DNA from 3 places in the Lysinibacillus telephonicus genome. Region 3 is predicted to be linked to each of the others. Evidence: riboswitches for the same ligand, from Rfam matches in the RefSeq annotation. Region 3 holds a riboswitch; each other region holds the start of a gene.

Region 1 (5,276 bases), 1.8 Mb from region 3:
GTTGCTGTTGTGCTATTTTCTCTATATCTAAATGAATGTCCATCACTATAAAATTTATTTCCATTTGCATCAATAACAGTACTTAACAATTGCTTATGATCGTTTTGCGGCGACTTATATGATACATCGAACATATCAAAGTCTCTTAAGGATAACTCAAAGTCTTTGAGAGGAGGTATTTTTAAAATTTCTTGTTTAAGGAAATCAATTTCAATATAGTCTTCCCCTTTAGGTAAAGCCTCGACCTCATCGATAACAAGTGTTAAGCTTTGTGGTTCTCTAAAATAATTGCTTTGAATAAAAATACTATTGTCATTTTCTCTAAATCCTCCAAAACCGGAGAATCCATTCGTTATTTTGCCCCATTCTTCACCATTTTCATCTAAAACCTTTAACTTATTGATTTGTAATATTTGCATTGTATTTTGGTCATCCGCTGTTATCTGTACTTCTGCACGCAATGGAGAAATTTTAAGGGATTTTATATGAATAATTTGATCGTCAATCTCCAATTGTTGATTTATCTCATAGGTTTTAGTCGGTACAATTTCTTTTTTCAATGTAAAAGGTACGGTAAAGGAAGTATTATTGGCATCGTCAAATGTCAGTTCAAGCTGAAAGTTTGGATTTGAATAATCTATTTTATTTGTTGCAACGACTTCTAGCTTTTCTTCTATTATTTTCGTTGAGTCTTTTGCTGCCCAAGAATAAGTTGTAGCTGCCTCGATGTCTTTATCATTTTGTGTAAGTCTAAATTTTTTCGTTTCAAGTTCTGAAATATCATAAGGCGCTTCTAATTGATAGAAAATAATCATTCCGGATTCATCTGCTATTGTTCCGAGAATAGTTAATATAAGGTCATTTTTTATTTCTACAATATTAAGCTCTTCATAATATTGATTATCTAATATATCTTTTACCCCTTTATCCTGTGTAATCATTTCAACGAGTGGAGCAAACCCTGGGATCTTAGCGATTGTTTGTGCAAATGCTGGTGAAACACGTACGGTTGTAACAAATGCTATAAGGAGAAGCATAACAATCGACACTTGTTTCCATGTTTTTATTTGACGTTTTCTTGAATGGAGGTGTTTTGCATATGCCTGTTGCCGTGCTGCCTGTATTTTCTCCTTAGGGATTTCAATTTTTTCTAACTCCCGTTTTAATTTCTCAAAATCTTGCTTATTAAAATTACTCATGATTGACCTCCTTCCCCAAAAAAATATCTTAATTTCCGAAGTGCATTATGTAGGCGAGATTTTACTGTTCCTTCTGGGATATTTATTTCACTTGCAATTTCTTCATTTTTTAAATCCTGAAAATATTTTAAGTAAATAAGATGTTGTTGTTCTGGCGATAGTTTAGAAATTGCTTCGGAAAGTTCTAAATAGGAACAATCATTGTGTTGTCCGATTTCAATTGATTCATGTAATTCCAAACGTTTCTTTTTCTTCTGCATATCATGACATACATTTAATAACACTCGAATAAGCCAAGTAGATAAATATTCCGGCTTTTTAACAGTATGGAGTTTTTTTAAGCTGCGGTAAGTAAATTCCTGTATGGCATCAAGTGCATCATATTCATTTTTAAAATAACTAAAAGCAATCCTATAGTGCGTATCTTCGTACATTTCTAAAAGTTCGAGGAAGGCTGATTTATCACCATCAATTGCTTTTTTCTCGCGTTCAAAGTTTTGCATATGTCTCCCCCTTTAATCATTAGACTTTCTATAATAAAAAAACGTTCATTAATTAATAACTTTTTCTATAAAGTAAAAAAGGGGCTGCTTTTGAAGCCATTTTAGGATGAGCCTACTGATGAAAATGACACGATTATTAAAGAAGTTGCTGATTACAAACAGTTGAGGGGCTGCTCAGAAATTTTAATTTCTAAACAACCCCAACATAAATTGTATTTATATTTTGAAAATTCTTAAGTAACCGTTACACTTTCTATATATGGTACTCAATCATGTCATCGACAAAATGCCAGTCGTATGGTGTTTCTTGGTATACGTAGTAGTTTAACCAGTTGTAGAAAAGTAAATGTGAATGGGCACGCCATGTGTTTTTTGGTGTTTTTGATGGATCGTTATTCGGGAAATAGTTTACTGGAATATCTACTGGCTCCCCTTTTTCAACATCGCGAATATATTCATCTGCCAACGTTGTTGCATCATATTCTAAATGGCCAGTAATCATAATATGCTTTGTATCTTTTGATTGGATAATAAATGGTCCAGCTTCTTCAGAGTAGCTTAATAATCTTAAGTCAGGATGGCTGCGTACATCATCAATAGATACAGAAGTATGTCTTGAATGAGGAGCAACATACTCATCACTAAATCCTCTTACTAAATCAACCGTAAGATCTGTAATGACATGCGAATAAATGCCAGAACATTTTCTTGGCAGTTCAAATTTGCCGATATTAAAATGATGATAAAGTGCAGCTTGTGCTCCCCAGCAAATATACATGCAAGATGTTACGTTAATTTTTGCCCAATCCATAATTTCTGTAATTTCTTCCCAATAGTTAACATCTTCAAACTCCATACGTTCTACTGGTGCACCTGTAATAATCATGCCATCAAAACGACGGTGCTTAATTTCATTAAATGTTTTGTAGAATGTGTCTAAGTGCGATTTTGAAACATTTCGCGACGCATATGTTGCTGTGTTTAGAAACGTTACATTCGTTTGTAAAGGCGTGTTCCCTAATAAACGTAATAGTTGCAGCTCTGTTTTCTCTTTTTCTGGCATTAAGTTGCAAACTAAAATGTTTAGTGGACGAATTTGTTGCGTTCTCGCGCGGTCTTCTTCCATCACGAAAATTTTCTCTTGTCGCAATTTTTCTCCAGCAGGTAAATTCTTTGGTATATTTATAGGCATTCTTGTTCCCCCATTTCTTATAATGCCGTTTTCATCTCTCTTTTAAATCAAATAAAAAACCCCTCATTCCAGCATGAGAATGAGAGGTACAATGTAAACGCGCACTCTTATCTCTCAAGACATAACGTCTTGCTGGAAGTAGCACCTTTCTAACTGCTGTTAGAGGTTGCTGAAGCTTCATAGGGCCATGTCCCTCTGCTTCTCTTGATAAGAAAGATGAAATTAAGCTAATACTAACATGGAAAATTAATATTTGCAATATTCGAGATTTATTTTTTTGTTAATATTTTTCTTGCCACATAGATTGTTCTTTTTCTTGTAATTGATACTCAAGAGTAGTGTCCCAAGAATCCAGCAGTGTGTTCCAAACTCGAGCATGAAAAGAACTTTTTTCTTTATCAAAAATAATAAACTCTAAACATGGGATATCATTGATTTGTACATTTTCAATAGCATCGATTGATGTAATGAACAATTGATCTGATTGCTGATCGTCTTCATAATTGTGCTGCAGCTTTCGTATTTCAGGTAAAATCTTGTCGTTATCAATATTAAGCTCCTCCTCATGTGAGCTATATCGATATATTTTTTCAGGAAAATCTTCAAAATCCAAAATTTCTTCAATATCCCCACTAAAAAATGACTGATGAGTTGGGCTATATAAAAGCTCTACGGAAGTTGTATCTTGATCTTCTTCATAAACGCCATTTGCTAATTGTTTCAACCCTTTTTCAGTTAATTGATAACAATCCTCAACTTTAGTGATAAGCCCTGTTTTATGCATTTTGGATAATAAATCTTGTACAAAGAGCTCTTCTACTAAAAGAATTTCGCTTAATTGCTCACTATTTTTAAATTTCGCTTTTTGTAATGAAATAAGCAGCATTTTCATTAAAATGTCCATTTTCGTACGAAGTACTGGTTTATATGAAACGTTTATTGTATGAACAGGAAAGCACCAAATGTCTTTTTGAACAATCGTTCCAGTAGTTTTGCTTTCAAGCTGCTCTAATAATTTCTGTTGTAATAATTGTAGCTCCATCGCTCCTCCTTTATAACATTAATTAATAACTGTTTTTTCGTATTCTCTATAGCCGTTCTGGTTTTTAACTACATTTAATAAATTTTTATACATGTTTCGTGTTTCTTCGTGCTTTGGACGTCGTGTAAACATTTCTGTACTGCCAATTAATACGAGCAATTCCCGTGCACGTGATAGGGCGACATTTAAACGGCGATAATCCTTGGCAAAACCAATATCACCATACTTATTGTCATTGTTTCGAACCATGCTGACCAAAATAACATCCATCTCCATGCCTTGGAATTTATCAACAGATCCTGTTCTAATATGCAGGTGAGGAAGATGCAATTCTTCTTCGATTAATCGATTAATCCGTTTTACTTGTTCAGCATAGAAACTTATTACACCAACTGATTTTAAAGTGTCTTGTTCTATAATGCCTTGTTCTTTTGCTTGTTCAGTTGCATCATTTAAGTCAAGGAGCATATTGCGAATCATATCAAGTTCTGCTGTGTTAAATAAACTTGAGCCTTCCTTCATCCTTTCCTCGAAAAATGCCGGCTTATTCGGTATATCGAACCATAGTAAATGTTCGCTGCGATTTACAAATTTGCTATTTAATTTATGGTCTCTCACTGCATCTGAATCCGTTAGGCCGCACTGAAGAGAGTCATTTTCACTCTTATAAAATGACGTAATTGTTTGCATAATATTTTCGTGCATCCGGTATTGAATGGCGAGCATTTTTTTATTCGAACGCGGCAAGTTTTTATATAACCGTTCAAATAATGATTCTTCAAGCAGTTTTTCTAGTTCTCGTTTTTCTTCAAATGTATCGCTTTCTTTTATGACCGTTTCTAAAGTTTCTTCGAATGTATCATCGCCTATTAATGGCGGTAATTGGTGATGGTCCCCTACTAATACGATCTTTTTACCCTTTAACATTGGCAGCAATAGTTCTGGTGGTGTTGCCTTCGACACTTCATCGATAATAACAACATCAAAAATCGGGTAATTATCCATAAATTCTTTGTTTGCAGATGCAACACAGGTTGTCCCAATTACATTTGCATGTTTTACATATAATTTGCGAATTTCATCTAAATCGTGATCAGTAGATTGTTCAAGCAATTCTTTCCACTGTAATTGTAAACTTTGCGTGATTGGAAGCATTGAAATTTTTAAATCCAGTTTCTCTATTTCTTTTTGATGACTTTTTATTTTTTCATTAGTTTTTTCTAGTTCAAGCTCAGGATTTAGTTTTGTAATTTGCTCTAATTGTTCATATTTCTTTTCAAGGAGCAAACCATCTAAATTAAGTTGTTTTAAGTCAGCAATTGTTTCTTTTAATAGCTGTT
Region 2 (5,276 bases), 640 kb from region 3:
AACAGGGGAGCGTTTTGAACAGCCAGCTGATGTTGTTGTTGTTGCTTCTTATGTGTTTAATAATACTAGGTTATTATTAAATTCGAATTTAGGTACACCATACAACCCGAGAACTGGAAGGGGAACAATCGGTAAAAACTATTGCTACCAAGTAACCGGTGGAACAACTCAATTATTCTTCGAAGACCGTCAATTTAACTTATATGGTGGTGCCGGTGCTTTAGGGATAGAAATTGCAGAGTGGATGGGTGATAACTTTGATCATTCTGATGTAAACTTCATCCACGGTGCCGGTATTCGTTCAACACAATACGGTGATCGTCCAATCGCAGTGAACCGTGTACCAAAAGGGACTCCAAACTGGGGCTTAGAATTTAAGAAACAATCTATTAAATATGCTAACGCAAACTTTCCAGTTAAAACTCAAGGGGCGAGCATGCCACATCGTGAAAACTATTTAGACTTGGACCCAGAATTCAAAGACGCTTGGGGTTATCCATTACTTCGAATGACTTTTGAATACACAGATAATGACCGTGAAATGGTAAAATTCATGGCGCAAAAAACTCGTGAAATCGGTGAAAAAATTGGTGCTGATATTATTGAAACAGCTGAAGAACAAGGAAATTTCAGTGTAAATAAGGATACAAATACTCATAATACTGGCGGGGTAATTATGGGGGCAGATCGTGAAACTTCTGCACTAAATACCTATCTTCAAATGTGGGAAGTAGAAAACGTTTTCGTAGTAGGTGCATCGGCATTCCCTCATAACTCTTGTTTCAATCCGACTGGTACTCTAGGTGCATTGTCATACAGAGCTGCAGAAGGTATTCAACAATACATTAAAAATGGCGGCGGATTATTAGTATAATATATATTTAAAAAAAGCCAGCAATGCCTTATGGGAGAAACGGCGATTATCTGGATTCCAGACATTTTTCCCTCAAAAGCCGAGGTAATATCTGTAGGATATGCCCTTTAAAAGTTAGACACCAATCTACTTTTTTTGGTCAGTTCAGTTTGCATCGGCTTTTGAATTGTACATATTGTTTTGTACGACGATTGTTAGAATATTATTTATTGTAATGGCTCTTCAACTTATATATCTGCTAAGAAAAATTTCGCAATTTATTACTATTTAAGTTAATATCTTTATTAGATAAATAACATTAGTTAAAGGAGCTTTTTGCAAATGCTACAATTTATTCATTACCCACGATGCACAACTTGTAAGAAAGCACAAAAATGGTTAGATGAGAACGGAATCAAATACGAAGCATTACATATTGTGGAACAAACACCGACGAAAGAGCAATTAAAATCTTTATGGGAAAAAAGTGGACTTCCACTTAAGAAATTTTTTAATACATCTGGTATGAAGTATAAATCTTTAGGTTTAAAGGATAAATTAACAACAATGACTGAAGATGAGCAGTTGGAACTTCTTGCCTCAGATGGAATGTTAATTAAACGTCCAATTGTAACAGATGGACAAAAAGTGACATTAGGATTTAAAGAGCAGGAATTCATAGAATCTTGGAAATAATGAGCTTTACTAACTTGTTTTTACCAAAAAAATATGTCACACTGAACTTGATGGAACTACATAAATTGGAGGGGTTTTGAGTGAGCACACCGAAAGATTTACGTTACTCAAAAGAGCACGAATGGGTAAAAGTTGAAGATGGAAAAGTACGCGTTGGTATTACGCATTTTGCACAATCTGAATTAGGTGATATCGTATTTGTTGAATTACCGCAAATCGGTGACGAGATTCAATTGAACGAACCATTCGGTAGTGTTGAGTCTGTTAAAACAGTTTCAGAGCTATATGCGCCTATTTCAGGAAAAGTGGTTGAAGTAAATTCTGAACTAGAAGATAACCCAGAATTCGTTAATGATTCTCCATATGACAAGGCATGGATGATTGTTGTGGAACCGACAGATGTTTCAGAAGTTGAAGCTTTATTAACTCCTGAGCAATATGATGAATTAATTGATGCTGAATAAGAATATGATATATAAAAAACGCCAGAATAACACTGGCGTTTTTTTTACAATAAAATATAATATTAAACCACCTTCTTTTTAAAAATAAGAAATATAATTTTTATTGAAGAGTGTTAGCGCAAGCCACCCAGCTGATCGAGGCCTTCTCCAAGCTAATGAAATTAACTATGTGATTTCAGCCAATAGTCTCTTAGACGTTGATGACGACCAAGCTTAGGGATAAGAAAAAAGCATAATCGGCTAGATCTATGATATTACGTTTTAGAGTAGCGCAGCTAAGGGTGTTTATGCTCTTCATTTTTAGCTTATATTACTTACAAACCGTGGGGTGAGCAAATGACTGTTGAAAAGTGTATAATTGTTGAGGGTCGATCGGATAAGTTGAACATTGCACCAATCTTTGCTGAAGACGTAAAAATCATTTGTACAAATGGTACTATAAGTGAAGATGCATTGCTAGATTTGCTTGAGCCTTTTGAAGAATGTAAACTTTATACTTTATTTGATGCAGATAATTCGGGAGAGAAGTTGAGAAAGCTAACGAAAAGAATTTATTCAGAGGCTATCCATCTTTGTATTCCTAGAACATATATTGAGGTTGCCAATGCACCGAAGAAAGTGTTGGCTCATCTGTTAAGTGAAGCTAAATTTTCTGTTCATAAACAATATTTATCCTCATCCAGTGAGGCGTAAAACCTTAATCTTGCATAGAAGCCTGAGGAGAGTTATAAATTCTAGTACTTGATTAAATTAATGATAGTAGGACTGATAACAATGGAAGAGTGGACAAAACAACATTGGGAGCAAACGATAAAGCAAAATAATTTAGCAGCGTTCTATTTATATACGCCAATGTGTGGTACTTGTGCCGTAGCATCTAAGATGATGGAAGTAATCGAAAAGTTATTGCCTGAAGTTCCAATTGGAAAAGCTAATATCAATTTTATAGAAGAACTTGCATTTGACTATCAAATCGAAAGTGTTCCATGCTTACTCATTAGTAATAATGGAGAAATTGTTGAAAAAGTGTATGCTTTCCAATCCGTACCATACCTATATGAAAAGTTGAAAAAAATGTTGACTATATCAAACTAACATGATAAAGTTACATTCGTAATATTTAAAATTTAATATCGTAACTCTTATAAAGAGCGGTGGAGGGAAGTGCCCTATGAAACCCGGCAACCATCACAATATGTGAAAAGGTGCCAAGTCACGCGAAGTGGATACTTTGAAAGATAAGAGAACGGTTAGCGTATAAACATAACAATGTACGATGCCCCTTCTACTTATCTGTGTAGAAGGGGTTTTATTTTAAATTAAATTAAGTATATATGCTAGAAAAGTATAGAGAATATTATAATGCTTTGTCGCGGTACAAATACGTAACAGCGTATCTTAAAGGAGTACAAATATGATCGAATTAAAGGATATAACAAAAGTATATAAAACGAAGAATGGCGAGCTGACTGCTGTTCAAGATGTCAATTTGACGATTAATAAAGGTGAAATTTTTGGAATTATCGGTTACAGCGGTGCCGGAAAAAGTACATTAATTCGATTGTTAAATGGTCTTGAAAAGCCAACAAGTGGAACAGTTAATGTAAATGGTCAACAAATTTCATCTATATCAGGGAGTAAATTGCGCCTTGCTCGCCAAAAGATAAGTATGATTTTCCAACATTTTAATTTGTTATGGTCTCGTACAGTTGCAGAGAATATTGCATTTCCATTAGAAATTGCAGGTGTAGCGAAAAGCGAACGAGCAAAGAAAGTAAAAGAGCTGATTGATTTAGTTGGATTATCTGGCAGAGAAAACGCATATCCATCACAATTATCAGGTGGACAAAAGCAGCGTGTCGGCATTGCTAGAGCTCTTGCAAACAATCCAGAAGTATTACTTTGTGACGAAGCGACGAGTGCATTAGATCCAGAAACAACGGATTCAATACTAGAGCTTTTACTTGATATTAATAAGCGTTTAGGCCTTTCAATTGTTCTTATTACACATGAAATGCATGTAATTCAAAAAATTTGCCATCGTGTTGCAGTGATGGAAGCTGGACGAATTGTGGAAACAGGCGAGGTACTCCGAGTATTCCAAAATCCGCAAGCTGAAATAACAAAAAATTTCGTAATGCAGGTTTCGGGAACAAAAGAGACTAAAGTATCAATCGAACAGGTTTTAGCAAACTATCCAACAGGGAAAATTGTAAAATTAACGTTTATTGGCAACAAAACAGAACAGCCAATTATTTCACAGCTAATTAAGCAATTTGATGTAGAAGTAAATATTGTTCACGGGAATATTTCGCAAACAGCAAATGGACCATATGGAACATTAATTGTTCAAATTGATGGAGAAAACTCAAATGTTGTACAAGCATTAAATCTCCTTAAATCAAATGAAATTCAAACGGAGGTGATTGAACATGCTTAGTACATTATTTCCAAATGTAAGTTGGGAGGATATGTGGCAAGCTACATATGACACCCTTTATATGACGATCATCTCAACTGGTGCAACATTTGTTCTTGGATTAGCTATTGGGATTCTATTATTTTTAACTAGCCCACATCAAGTTTGGGCAAATAAAGTGGCAAACTTTATAACTGGATCGCTGGTAAATATTTTCCGCTCTATTCCATTTATCGTATTAATTATTTTATTAATTCCATTTACAAAGTTTTTACTTGGGACAATCCGTGGGGTTAATGCAGCATTACCTGCACTTATTGTCGGTGCTGCCCCATTTTATGCCAGAATGGTATTAATCGCGTTGAGAGAAATTGACAAAGGTGTAATAGAAGCAGCTCGTTCAATGGGGGCAAAAACTTCGACAATTATTTGGAAAGTGCTCATCCCTGAAGCATTACCTGCACTTTTATCAGGGATTACAGTAACAGCTGTTACATTGGTAGGTTATACAGCAATGGCTGGTATTATTGGTGCTGGCGGATTAGGAAACTTAGCATTTATCGATGGATTCCAGCGCAGCCGTGAAGATGTAACGCTTATGGCAACAATATTTATTTTAATAGTTGTATTTGTCATTCAATTTATTGGAGACTTTGTAACGACAAAAACTGATAAGCGGTAAACAAACAATTTTGGTGCATACGGTATAGATCCGTTCACATAGAACATTAAAAGAGAGAAGGGAAACAAAAGATGAAGAAATTTTTATCATTTCTAGTTTTATCAGTAATTGTTTTAGCTTTAGCTGCATGTGGTACTAAAGAAGATACTTCTTCTACAGATG
Region 3 (5,276 bases):
TCATCAATTGTTCCAACTACGATGGATGCACCATACTTTTTGACAATCGGCATGACCGCATCAAATCGTTCTTCACCATCTTCAAGATTGATTGAGTTAATAATTGCTTTCCCTTGGGAATATTTCAATGCTTCCTCAATAACACGTTCATCAGTAGAGTCAATTACTAAAGGAACCTTTACTTTTTTCACAACCTCTTGCATGAAATTGCGCATATCTTCCAACTCATCACGATCCGGGTTCGCTAAACAAATATCAATAACATGAGCTCCATTTTTCACTTGAGCACGTGCAATTTCTGCTGCCTCTTCAAATTTCCCGTCAATAATTAATTGCTTAAATTTGCGAGAACCAATGACGTTTGTACGTTCACCGATAAATAACGGGCGCATCGAATCGTCGTATAATAGCGGATCAATTCCTGAAACAGCATGGCCATGTGTTTGTTCCGGAAGTGCTCTTGGTGCGTATCCATCAACTGCTTCCCGAATAGCTTTAATATGATCAGGCGTTGTTCCACAACAGCCTCCTACAATATTAAGCCAGCCTTTATCTGCAAAACCTCGTAGTTTAATAGATAGTGAATCTGGTGTTTCGTGATAATGCCCTTCTTCGTCTGGCAGTCCGGCATTTGGATAACAGCTTATATAGCTTGTTGACAAATCCGATAATGAACGAATATGGTCGGTCATAAATTCTGGACCAGTAGCACAGTTTAGTCCGATGGAAAGCGGCTTAATATGTTCAATTGAAATGTAAAATGCTTCGATCGTTTGACCAGCAAGTGTAGTTCCCATCGGTTCAATCGTTGCTGAAACCATAATCGGCAGTTTCTTTCCAGTTTCTTCAAAAGCGCGATTTACAGCAAGGGACGCTGCTTTTACATTTAACATATCTTGGCTCGTTTCAAGTAGAAGTAAATGTGCACCAGCATCGATTAATGCTTTCGCCTGGACATAAAAGTTCTCCGTTAATTCATCAAATGTAATTCCTCCAGTTACTGATAGTGTCTTTGTTGTTGGTCCAATCGCTCCTGCAACAAAACGAGGCCATTCATCTGTTGAAAACTCATCTACAGCTGCTAACGCTAGTTCTACCGCACGTTTATTGATTTCCTCAGCTTTATGTCCTAAATTATATTCATTTAATACAAGCGGTGTCCCGCCGAACGTATTTGTACAAATAATATCAGCACCGGCTTCTAAATAAGCACGATGAATATTTGTTAAAACATCTGGCCTTGTTAGTACTAGATTTTCATTACAACCTTCTAATTCTTCTCCGCCAAAATCTTCTGCTGTTAAATTTGCTTGCTGCAGCATCGTTCCCATTGCACCATCAATAATTAAGATGCGTTTTTGCAATTGTGCTTCTATCGGATGGTTAAACATTTACCTTTACCCCTTTATTTTGCTCATCAAGTTGTTTGATATATTGCATTAGTTGTATTGTTAAATCGTATCGTAAAAATGGAGTAATTAAATATATACCATTGAAATGCTGAACAGCTGTATCTAATAACTCTTTTGCTATTGCAACTCCCTCTTGCGCCTCACGAATTTTATCCCCTTCACAAGCTTTCATTCTTTCCAACACTTCATCAGAAAGCTTAATACCAGGAACCTCATGATGTAAGAATTCCGCGCTGCGGAAACTAGTTAACGGCATTATTCCAATATAAATAGGCGCCTCTATATGTTTTGTTGCCTCATAAATTTCTACGATTTTTTCTTTTGAATAAACAGGTTGGGAAATAAAATAATCTGCTCCATGTTCAATTTTCTTTTCTAGCCTGCTTACAGCTCTGTCAATCACACGAACATTTGGGTTAAACGCAGCGGCAACTGAGAAGTTTGCTTTTTTTCTCAATGTTTTACCTGAGAAAGATATCCCTTCATTTAATTGCTTAATTAACGAGATTAACTCCATGGATGAAACATCATAAACACTTGTTGCTCCTGGGAAATCCCCTACTTTTGTCGGGTCGCCTGTAACTGCTAAAATATCGTGTAAACCTAATGCATTTAACCCCATAAGATGAGATTGCAGCCCAATCAAATTTCGATCTCGGCAAGTAATATGCGGCATTGTACGAATACCATGCTGCAATTTTAAAATTGATCCCATGGCAATATTGCTGATGCGAGGGGAAGCAAGTGAATTATCTGCCATCATAATAATATCCGCACCTTCATCGTAAAGCGCCTTTGCCCCCTCTACAAAGGGGTCAATTTCTAAATGCCTTGGAGTATCAAGCTCCACAATAATTGAACGCTCCCGCTTCGCTTTTTCATGAAGTGGCTCAAGCTTACGCGGTTCTGGATCCTGTATAAAGATCTCTTGTTGCAGTTTAGTCTCTTTCGATTCAACAGGCTTTAGTTTTTCCAGTTTCTTCTTTACAGATTCAATATGTTTTGGCGTCGTACCACAGCATCCGCCTATTAAACGAACACCTTGATTTCGTAATTGAACAGATGCACGCGCAAAATAATCGACCTCTGACTCATAAATGACACGACCATCTTCTATATCTAATAACGATGCATTGGGATATGCTGATAAATACGCGTTTTCGGGAAGCTCTACACATTCAAATGCTTGTATTGTATGATACGGTCCTAGCCTGCAGTTCACACCAACTACATCCGCCCCAATACTCTCTAGTTCATTTAATGCAGCATTCAATCGGAGCCCATTTTGTAAAACACCAGGTTCATGCATCGAAACCTGAGCGATAATCGGTATATCAGTTATAATACGCAGCATTTTTATAGTTTCTGATAATTCTTCAAAATCATAATACGTTTCTAATAATAGACCGTCTAAACCGCCATTAATTAATACTTCTGCTTGAACTCGAACCGATGCTAATATTTCTTCTAAAGTAGAATCACTCTTTCGAACTCCTCGAATGCCCCCGATTGAACCAACAATAAATTGGTTTCCATTTGAAACAGCATTTTTTGCTATTGCAATTGCGGCTGCATTTATTTCTACAACTTTCGATTCAAGTCCATAGCGTGCAAGCTTAATCGCATTCGCACCATATGTATTCGTTTGGATGACATCTGCTCCAGCTGCAATATATTCTCTATGAATCTTTTCAATTACGTCAGGCTTTACGAGATTCATTTCTTCATGACAATTATCTAGTCCATACGAATATAATAGTGTTCCCATTGCACCATCTGCAGTTAAAACTTTTGATTTTAAAGCTTCCAATAATCTCATTTCTTTCACTCATCCCCCATCGGTTACTTTTAAAAAATTCTGTCTCTTTACGAGAAAAGCATAAACTCCTAAAGCTATGCATCTTAAACGTAATATTATGCTTTTGCTTGACCCTTATACCGCCGTTTACTCCTCTTATATGAAAGAGCCTTTGCGTTTACGGAGGAGTAGACTTCAACTTAGAGAATTCCTTCATCCGTTAAACTTCAAAAAATAAAAAGCCTTCTTTTTTCGAAAAGAAGGCTTAGCATGCTAATTAGATTTCCTTCTTATCTCTCGGCTCTTTGCCAGCTGGATTTAGCACCTTACATTTTGTTGGTTGCTGAAGCTTCATCGGGCCAGTCCCTCTGCTTCTCTTGATAAGAGTTGTTTTTTATTATATTAAGTTGAATCATATCTTGAAATAGCTCTTTCGTCAATACTATAATCAGATTTTTGTGAATCATTGCAATAATATGTTAGAAATTTTCTCTGCAGTATTTTTTCCATTTTCAATACATGCACCTATTCCTACGCCAAAGTAAGAGCAGCCAGCGATGAAAAGATTAGGATATTTATCTTCAAGTTCATTCTGAACAACCTGCAAAGCTTCATTATGCGCCAAATCATATTTAGGCATTGAATCAATCCACTTCTCAACATTAACAACAACAGGTTCTTCTTCGATATTCAAGCTTCTTTTCACATCATTTAGAGCTACTTTTGTAAGCTCCTCTTCTGACATAGCAGCAAGTTCTTCATACTTTGGATTATTATTTTTATAGAACAAGCGGATAAGTAAATTGCCATTCACTGATGTATGTTTCCATTTACGACTTGTCCATGTTGATGCATTGCATACTAAATCACTATTGTGTGAAACAATAAAACCAGTTCCATCAGCTGGCAATATTGAGTCAGGTACATCAAACCCTAAATACATAGTAATTGCAGAGGCATTTGTAAATTTTGATAATTGGTTATCTAATTCTTTATCGTTCAGTACAGATCGAACAACTTGGTTCGGTACAGCTAATACAACAGCATCAGCCAAAACGGAAGGTCGATTATCAAATGACACTTCATAACCGTTATTATGCTTTTCAACACTAATTGTTGCAGTATTTTTATAAAACTTTACTTCTGGCATTAATTCTTCAAGTCGATTAATTAATGCAGTTAAACCATTTCTAAACGAGATGAATTTTTTATTTGCGGCTTTCTCGAACTGCTCTCGATTTGCTTCAAAGCCTTTTATAATACTTCCATATTTATTTTTATAATCAACTAAGTAAGGCAATGTTGATGCTAGAGAAAGCTGATAAAGATCGCCTGAATAAACACCAGCTAATACAGGCGCTATTTGCTTTTCAACAATTTCTTTCCCTAAAAAGTATTCTAAAAATTCCCCTATAGAGCTTTCTTTCGTAAACTTTGTATTCGGCAACTCAAAATCTTTTAATACTCTTTTTTTACCTTCTTCTGAAATCAATGTGCTAGCATTTAATGAATCAATATCCATAGGAATTCCAAAGGTTGACCCTGCTGGTATTGCATGCAATTCGTTGTTTGTATGTATATAAGAAATTCCTGTTTCGTTATATACAAGCTCCGATTCAAAATCAAGCTCTTTAACAAGGTCCAGCACTCCAGGGTAACGGGCTACTATAGAATCTGCACCAGTTTCCATAATGAAGCCATTCTCATATTCAGTATGCATTTTACCGCCCAAATAATCATTTTTTTCCGCTAGTATAAGACGAATAGGTGCATCTAATTCTTGGGCATATCTTCTCAAATAATGCATTGTACATAATCCTGTTATTCCGCCTCCAACTACAACAACCGTTTTCATCATTACAACTCCCTATCCGAACAATTTAACTCTTACTAATAGTATAAACTTTTTTTCAATATAGAGCTTGTATGTTACTTTACAAAATTAGTACAAAGAATATGGCTGTTGCTGATGAAGAAGAAATAGCCTTTAAATTTTCACTTTATAACGAAGAAAAGGGATGTACAGAAATTCCTCTTTCTGTACATCCCTTATTTCAATTCAAATT

The links. Region 3 has a riboswitch for S-adenosylmethionine ahead of MKY04_RS19500 (bifunctional homocysteine S-methyltransferase/methylenetetrahydrofolate reductase). Riboswitches for the same ligand answer to the same signal wherever they lie in the genome.
Region 1: it holds a riboswitch for S-adenosylmethionine, as region 3 does, so the genes downstream of both, metA (homoserine O-acetyltransferase MetA) here and MKY04_RS19500 (bifunctional homocysteine S-methyltransferase/methylenetetrahydrofolate reductase) in region 3, are expected to answer to the same signal.
Region 2: it holds a riboswitch for S-adenosylmethionine, as region 3 does, so the genes downstream of both, MKY04_RS16495 (methionine ABC transporter ATP-binding protein) here and MKY04_RS19500 (bifunctional homocysteine S-methyltransferase/methylenetetrahydrofolate reductase) in region 3, are expected to answer to the same signal.

What each region holds. Positions count from the first base shown of each region.
Region 1 covers NZ_CP155468.1:2,251,439-2,256,714, forward strand. The annotation lists gene MKY04_RS10670 (DUF4179 domain-containing protein) at 1-1,199, opposite strand, end outside; gene MKY04_RS10675 (sigma-70 family RNA polymerase sigma factor) at 1,196-1,702, opposite strand; gene metA (homoserine O-acetyltransferase MetA) at 1,956-2,894, opposite strand; SAM riboswitch class I at 2,999-3,108, opposite strand; gene MKY04_RS10685 (hypothetical protein) at 3,175-3,936, opposite strand; gene MKY04_RS10690 (AAA domain-containing protein) at 3,955-5,276, opposite strand, start outside.
Region 2 covers NZ_CP155468.1:3,397,114-3,402,389, reverse strand. The annotation lists gene MKY04_RS16520 (GMC family oxidoreductase) at 1-874, shown strand, start outside; gene MKY04_RS16515 (arsenate reductase family protein) at 1,196-1,549, shown strand; gene gcvH (glycine cleavage system protein GcvH) at 1,630-2,013, shown strand; gene MKY04_RS16505 (toprim domain-containing protein) at 2,350-2,706, shown strand; gene MKY04_RS16500 (thioredoxin family protein) at 2,788-3,108, shown strand; SAM riboswitch class I at 3,153-3,258, shown strand; gene MKY04_RS16495 (methionine ABC transporter ATP-binding protein) at 3,428-4,453, shown strand; gene MKY04_RS16490 (methionine ABC transporter permease) at 4,446-5,114, shown strand; gene MKY04_RS16485 (MetQ/NlpA family ABC transporter substrate-binding protein) at 5,186-5,276, shown strand, end outside.
Region 3 covers NZ_CP155468.1:4,038,123-4,043,398, forward strand. The annotation lists gene metH (methionine synthase) at 1-1,391, opposite strand, end outside; gene MKY04_RS19500 (bifunctional homocysteine S-methyltransferase/methylenetetrahydrofolate reductase) at 1,384-3,231, opposite strand; SAM riboswitch class I at 3,498-3,597, opposite strand; gene hemG (protoporphyrinogen oxidase) at 3,674-5,065, opposite strand.